2 regions of the Nocardioides sp. Soil_C_8 genome follow, and region 1 is predicted to be linked to the other one. Evidence: predicted binding sites of a transcription regulator. Region 1 holds the regulator's gene; the other holds the start of a gene.

Region 1 (3,403 bases):
CGGACCCACCAGCGGCGGTCGGCTCAGCCGAGCGGGATGCGCCCCCGCAGCGACTCCGGGTCGGACACGGGAGACTCGGACGTCTCCTTGATCAGCTCGCGGGCCTTGTCGACGCTGTCCCAGACGTTCCACAGCAGCACGCCGCGGACCTGGCCCGACTTCAGGTAGTAGACGACGCCGGTGCCGACCTCGCCGTCCTTCCAGTCCTCGACCATGTCGAGGCGGCTGCTGGTCTCGCCGACGGCCTCGTAGCCGTAGTCGAGGATGTCGGACCAGAAGAACGGCGTGTAGTCGTACGCGTCCTCGGCACCCGCCATCACCTTGCCGGCGTGCTCGCCGGACTTCTCGGCGTGGTCGACGTGCTCGACGCGGCGGCGCCCGAGGAGCGCGTCGGGGTACGACGCCACGTCGCCCGCGGCGTACACGTCCGCGTCGCTGGTGCGCAGGTGCTCGTCCACCACGACGCCGTTGTCGACCTCGAGGCCGGCCGCCTCGGCGAGGCCGGTGCGCGGGAGGACGCCGACTCCTATGACGGCTGCGTCGGCGGTGATGGACGTGCCGTCGCCGAGGCGGATGCGTACGCCGCCGTCGTCCTCCTGACCACCCTCGACCGAGCCGTGCACGACGGTGACCCCGCGATCGGCGAAGGCCTTGGTGAGGGTGGCGGCGAGGGCGCGGGGGAACATCAGCTCCTGGACGTCCTCGAGGTCGAGCACGAGCGTGACCTGCACGCCGTTCTGCACGAGGGACGAGGTGATCTCCGAGCCGATGTAGCCGCCGCCGATGACGGCGACGTGGCTGCCCTCGGTCGCGACGGCACGCAGCCGCTGGTAGTCGGCGGCGGTGCGGTAGTAGATGACCCGCGGACCGGGGTCGACCCCCAGCACGCGCGGCTCGGCGCCGGTGGCGAGCAACAGCTTGCCGTAGCCGACGGTGCTGCCGTCGGCGAGGCGTACGACATGTGCGCCGGGGTCGATCTCGGTCACGGTCGTGTCGGTGACCAGGTCGACGGCGTCGTCCGCGTCGAGGTCGCCGGCGAGCGAGGACCCCTCGAGGGTCTCGTCGTCCTTGAGCCAGAGGTCCTTGGTGAGGACGGGTCGGTAGACCGGCTTGTCGGGCTCGGAGCCGAGGACGGCGATGCGGCCGCTCGCGTCCTGAGACCGGATGCCCTTCACGGCGCTCGCCGCGGCGACCCCCGCACCGACGATGACGTAGTCATAGGACTGCTCGACGTTGCTCATGCGGCCATCGTGGCCTGAGGTCGGTGCCCTTTCAACACCCCTTCGTCCCGCTGGTCGAGGAGCGACGGAGTCGCGTCACGAGACCGGGTCAGAGGCTGCGCAGCACCGCCGTCACGACGCCGAGGATCGTGGCGTTGTCGCCGGGGATCGGGTCGTAGGCGTCGTTGTGGGGGAGCAGCCACACGTGGCCGTCCTTGCGCTGGAACGTCTTGACGGTCGCCTCGCCCTCGATCATCGCCGCGACGATCTGGCCGTTGGTGGCGGTCTGCTCCTGGCGGATGACGACGTAGTCGCCGTTGCAGATCGCCGCGTCGACCATCGAGTCACCGGAGACCTCGAGGAGGAAGAGCGTGCCGTCGCCGACGAGCTGCTTGGGCAGCGGGAAGACGTCGGTGACCTGCTCCTCGGCGAGGATCGGGCCACCGGCGGCGATCCGGCCGACGACCGGGACGTTGGTCGCGACGGGGTTCGCGTCGCCGATGCCGGTCTCGTCGAAGGTGCTCTCGTCGGCGCTCGACATGCTGCGCCGCGCGGCCATCACCTCGGGCAGGAACACCTCGAGGGCACGGGGCCGGTTGGGGTCACGCTTGAGGAAGCCCTTGCCCTCGAGCACGCGCAGCTGGTGGGCGACGCTGGACGACGACGTGAGGCCGACGGCCTGGCCGATCTCGCGCATCGAGGGCGGGTAGCCCTTGGTCTCGATGGAGTCCTTGATCGTGGCGAGCACCCGCTGCTGGCGCGGGGTCAGGCCGGTGGCGTCCGGGGGACCGTCGGGCATCTCGATGACGTTCTTGTCGTCCTGCTTGGCCATGCGTCCTCCAGTGACGTCGACCCCTCCGTCCGCGGCTGGACAGGGAGGATCTGGTGCGCCCACCGTAGACCTCCCGGCACCGCAGGATCAAACACCTGTTCGAAGCCGCGTGTCGCTACTGTCCGGGCATGTCGACTGCGCTCCAGACCTCGTGCGTCGTGACCGGTGGTGCCCGCGGGATCGGGCGCGGGGTCGCCGAGCTGATGGTCGCGCGCGGCCACCACGTCGTCATCGGCGACGTCGACGGATGGGCGGCCGCCGCGACGGCCGCGGAGATCGGCGCGGTCGCCGGCCTCGCCCAGGACGTACGCGATCCTTCGTCGCACCGTCTGGTTGCCGAGGAGGCAGCGAGGCACGGGCAGCTCACGGCGTGGTTCAACAACGCCGGCGTCGGTGACGACGGCGCGCTCGCCGACCTGTCGGAGGAGCAGGTGCGCCGGTTGGTGGAGGTCAACCTGCTCGGTACGACGTGGGGCATGCGCGCGGCGCTCGCTGCCTTCGGACCCGCGGGCGGCGACGTCGTCAACGTCGCGTCGCTCTCCGGGCTCGGCCCGGTGCCGGGCTACAGCACGTACGCCGCGACGAAGGCCGCTGTCGTCTCCCTGTCGGCGTCGGTCAACGCCGAGGCGCCCCGCGGGGTGCGGGTGCACGCGCTGTGCCCGGACGGCGTCGACACCGCGATGCTCGCCGCGCAGGACCCCGACGGGCTGGGGTCGCAGCTGACCTGGTCCGGCGGCCGGATCCTTACTGTCTCCGAGGTCGCGGAAGCCGCGGTGGCCCTCGTCGGCTCGCGTCGCGTGGTGCGGACGATGCCTGGCTGGAGGGGAGGGGTCGTGCGGGGAGCGGCCCTCTCACCGGGCTCGCTCGAGTACGCCGCGCGGCTGTTCGCTGCCCAGGGTCGCCGGGCGATGCGACGCCGCTGACGGCTGTTCGAACACGCCGAACATTTGTTCGACGAGGTGCTTGAACTGTTCGAACACGTGCTCTAACGTCGTACACATGTTCGATCGAATGTCTGATCGACACCCGGTGGCCGAGGCCACTGTCGGTGGGTCCGACTAGACATTCGCTCGACAGAACACGACCGGCTGATCTTCCCCAGGAGGCCACCATGAGCACCCTCAGCCTTGCCCCCGCTTTCACTGCCACCCCGCGTGCCCGCTCGACGGTCCGTCTGACCCGTCGCGGCCGCCTGGTGGTGTTCCTGACGTCGCTGTTCCTCGTCCTCGGCGTGGCGTTCATGCTCGCCGGCGGCGCGGTCGGCACCGGCGAGGCCGGCAAGCCGGCCCCGACCGAGGTCGTCCAGGTCGCGCCCGGCGACACCCTCTGGGGGATCGCCAGCGAGATCGCC
Region 2 (3,403 bases), on a different contig from region 1:
TCGCGTCGACGGCGTCGGCCGTGCTCGCGGACGTGGCTCCCGCGGCCAGTGACAGGGCGAGCAGGACGACGCCCAGGCGGGCCGGGCGGGGGAGCCTCATGGGGCGTGAGCCTACGGCCGGGCGGCCGTCCTAGGATCGGCGTTCGTGAATCCGACCATCGGCGTGCTCGCGCTGCAGGGTGACGTGCGCGAGCACCTCGCGACCCTGCGGTCGCTGGGCGCGGACCCGATCTCCGTACGCCGTCCCGCCGAGCTCGCCGCGTGCGACGGCCTCGTCATCCCGGGCGGCGAGTCCACGACGATGGCCAAGCTGGCCGGCATCTTCGAGCTGCTCGAGCCGCTGCGCGACGCCGTACGCGGTGGGCTGCCCGCCTTCGGGACGTGCGCGGGGATGATCATGCTCGCCGACCGCATCGAGGACGGTGCGGCGGGGCAGGAGACGATCGGCGGCCTCCACATCACGGTGCGGCGCAACGCCTTCGGGCGCCAGGTCGACTCCTTCGAGGAGGACCTCCACCTCGACGGGCTGGCCGACCCGGTGCGGGCGCTCTTCATCCGCGCCCCGTGGGTCGAGGCGGTCGACGACGACGTCGAGGTGCTGGCCCGGGTGGAGGACGGGCCGGCCGCGGGTAGGATCGTCGCGGTCCGTCAAGGCCCCCTGATGGCGACCTCGTTCCATCCCGAGGTCGGCAGCGACGGCCGGGTGCACGGCATGTTCGTGGACCTGGTGCGCTCGGCCTGACGACCGCACGGACGAAGCGACGGATAGAGGGACTCATGTCAGGCCACTCCAAGTGGGCAACGACCAAGCACAAGAAGGCCGCGATCGACGCCAAGCGCGGCAAGCTCTTCGCCAAGCTGATCAAGAACATCGAGGTCGCGGCGAAGCAGGGCGGCGGCGACCCGGCCGGCAACCCGACCCTCTACGACGCCATCCAGAAGGCGAAGAAGAGCTCGGTCCCCAACAAGAACATCGACTCCGCGGTCAAGCGCGGCTCCGGTGCCGAGTCGGGCGGTGTCGACTACCAGGGCATCTCCTACGAGGTCTACGGCCCGCAGGGCGTCGCCTTCCTCGTCGAGTGCCTCACCGACAACAAGAACCGCGCCGCGATGGAGGTCCGGACCGCGGTCACCCGCAACGGCGGCACCATGGCCGACCCGGGCTCGGTCTCGCGGCTGTTCACCCGCAAGGGGATCGTGGTCGTGCCGAAGTCGCAGGACCACGACGGCACCGTCCGCGAGGTCACCGAGGACGACGTCCTCGAGGCCACCCTCGACGCCGGGGCCGAGGAGGTCAACGACCTCGACGAGGCCTTCGAGGTGCAGAGCGAGGCCACCGACGTCGTCGCGGTCCGCACCGCCCTGCAGGACGCCGGCATCGACTACGACTCCGCCGACGTGGAGTTCGTCCCCAGCCTCGAGATCCCGGTCGACGCCGACGGCGCCGGCAAGGTGCTCCGCCTCGTCGACGCCCTCGAGGACCTCGACGACGTGCAGGACGTCTTCACCAACGTCGACATCCCCGCCGACGTGATGGCCGAGCTCGAGACCGCCGACGCCTGAGCCGGGCCCGCCGCGCCGCGTGTCGTACGACGTCGCGCCCGCGGCGCGGGTTAGCGTGGTCGCACGAACACATGTTCGGACGAGACCGGCGGGAGGGGAGTGGCGTGCGCGTGCTCGGCATCGACCCCGGCCTCACCCGGTGCGGCGTCGGCGTCGTCGACGGCAGCGTCGGCCGACCGCTGACGATGGTCGACGTCGGCGTGGTGCGGACGAGCTCCACCCTCCCGATCGCCGAGCGGCTGGTCACCATCGAGAAGGGCCTCGACGCCTGGATCGAGGAGCACCGACCCGACGCGGTCGCGGTGGAGCGGGTCTTCGCACGCTCCGACTCCAGCACCATCATGGGCACCGCCCAGGCCAGCGGCATCGCGCTCGTGGTCGCCGCGCGTCGCGGCCTGCCGATCGCCATGCACACCCCGAGCGAGGTGAAGGCCGCGGTCTCCGGCAACGGACGTGCCGACAAGGCGCAGGTGGGGGCGATGGTCGTCCGCATCCTGCGCCTGGCCGAGCTCCCGAAGCCCGCCGACGCCGCCGACGCGCTCGCGCTCGCCATCACCCACGTCTGGCGCGGGTCGGCGCACAACCGGCTCGAGTCCGCGGTGGCCCAGCAGCGAGCTCAGCTCAGGGTCGCCCAGCAGAAGCAGGAGATGAGGACCCGATGATCGCCTTCGTCCGCGGCGAGGTCGCCGCCGTCACCCTGTCCAGCGCCGTCCTCGAGGTCGGCGGTGTCGGCCTCGAGCTGATGTGCACGCCCGGCACCCTCGCCACCCTGCGCGTGGGCCGGCAGGCGACCCTGCCGACCAGCATGGTCGTGCGCGAGGACTCCCTGACCGTCTTCGGCTTCCTCGACGACGACGAGAAGTCGATCTTCGAGATCGTCCAGACCGCGTCCGGTGTCGGCCCCAAGGTGGCGCAGGCGATCGTCGCGGTGATGAGCCCCGACGACGTGCGCCGCGCCATCACGACCGAGGACGTGAAGGCCCTGACCCGCGTGCCCGGGATCGGTCAGAAGGGCGCCCAGCGCATCATCCTCGAGCTCAAGGACCGCATCGGCCCACCGGTCGGCGCGCACCACCCGGCGGCGGCAGCCGTTCCCGCCGCCGACGCCTGGCGCGACCAGGTGCACCAGGGTCTCGTCGGGCTCGGCTGGTCCGCCAAGGAGTCGGAGAAGGCCGTCGAGGCCGTCGCCCCCGAGGCCGGTGACGCCCCCGACGTCGGCGCCCTGCTGCGCGCCGCTCTCCGCACGCTGAGCAAGGCCTGAGGCGGGCGCGACGGCGATGAACTGGGACGACACCGACGAGGACACCTTCGACGAGATCGAGCTGACCGGCGCCGAGCTGAGCCACCTCCAGCGGCTGACCGACGCCGACGCCGACGGCGACGAGCGCGCCGTCGAGGCGGCGCTGCGCCCCAAGACGCTCGACGAGGTCGTCGGGCAGGCGCGCGTGCGCGACCAGCTGGGGCTGGTGCTGGAGGCGGCCCGCCGCCGCGGCCGGGCGCCCGACCACGTGCTGCTGTCGGGCCCGCCCGGTCTCGGCAAGACCACCCTCGCGATGATCATCGCCGCCGAGATGAGCACCCCGCTGCGGCTCACGAGCGGGCCCGCGATCACCCACGCTGGCGACCTCGCCGCGATCCTGTCCGGCCTCAACGAGGGCGACGTCCTCTTCGTCGACGAGATCCACCGGATGTCGCGTCCGGCCGAGGAGATGCTCTACATGGCGATGGAGGACTTCCGGGTCGACGTCGTCATCGGCAAGGGACCCGGCGCGACCGCCATCCCGCTCGAGATCCCGCCGTTCACCCTCGTCGGCGCCACCACGCGCGCCGGCCTGCTGCC

What was found. The regulator LexA, encoded in region 1, represses DNA repair genes until DNA is damaged. The targets are predictions, from matches to a motif close to TCGAACANNTGTTCGA.
Region 2: a site for LexA is predicted at 1,627-1,642, ahead of ruvC (crossover junction endodeoxyribonuclease RuvC). Genes of this name have one in related genera too.

The regions. Positions count from the first base shown of each region.
Region 1 is NZ_JBDGKQ010000002.1:733,876-737,278, reverse strand. It holds gene AC3A3L_RS13320 (NAD(P)/FAD-dependent oxidoreductase) at 24-1,241, opposite strand; gene lexA (transcriptional repressor LexA) at 1,330-2,052, opposite strand; gene AC3A3L_RS13310 (SDR family NAD(P)-dependent oxidoreductase) at 2,181-2,975, shown strand; gene AC3A3L_RS13305 (LysM peptidoglycan-binding domain-containing protein) at 3,164-3,403, shown strand, end outside.
Region 2 is NZ_JBDGKQ010000004.1:173,438-176,840, reverse strand. It holds gene AC3A3L_RS17815 (serine hydrolase domain-containing protein) at 1-100, opposite strand, end outside; gene pdxT (pyridoxal 5'-phosphate synthase glutaminase subunit PdxT) at 146-742, shown strand; gene AC3A3L_RS17805 (YebC/PmpR family DNA-binding transcriptional regulator) at 778-1,563, shown strand; gene ruvC (crossover junction endodeoxyribonuclease RuvC) at 1,668-2,225, shown strand; gene ruvA (Holliday junction branch migration protein RuvA) at 2,222-2,824, shown strand; gene ruvB (Holliday junction branch migration DNA helicase RuvB) at 2,841-3,403, shown strand, end outside.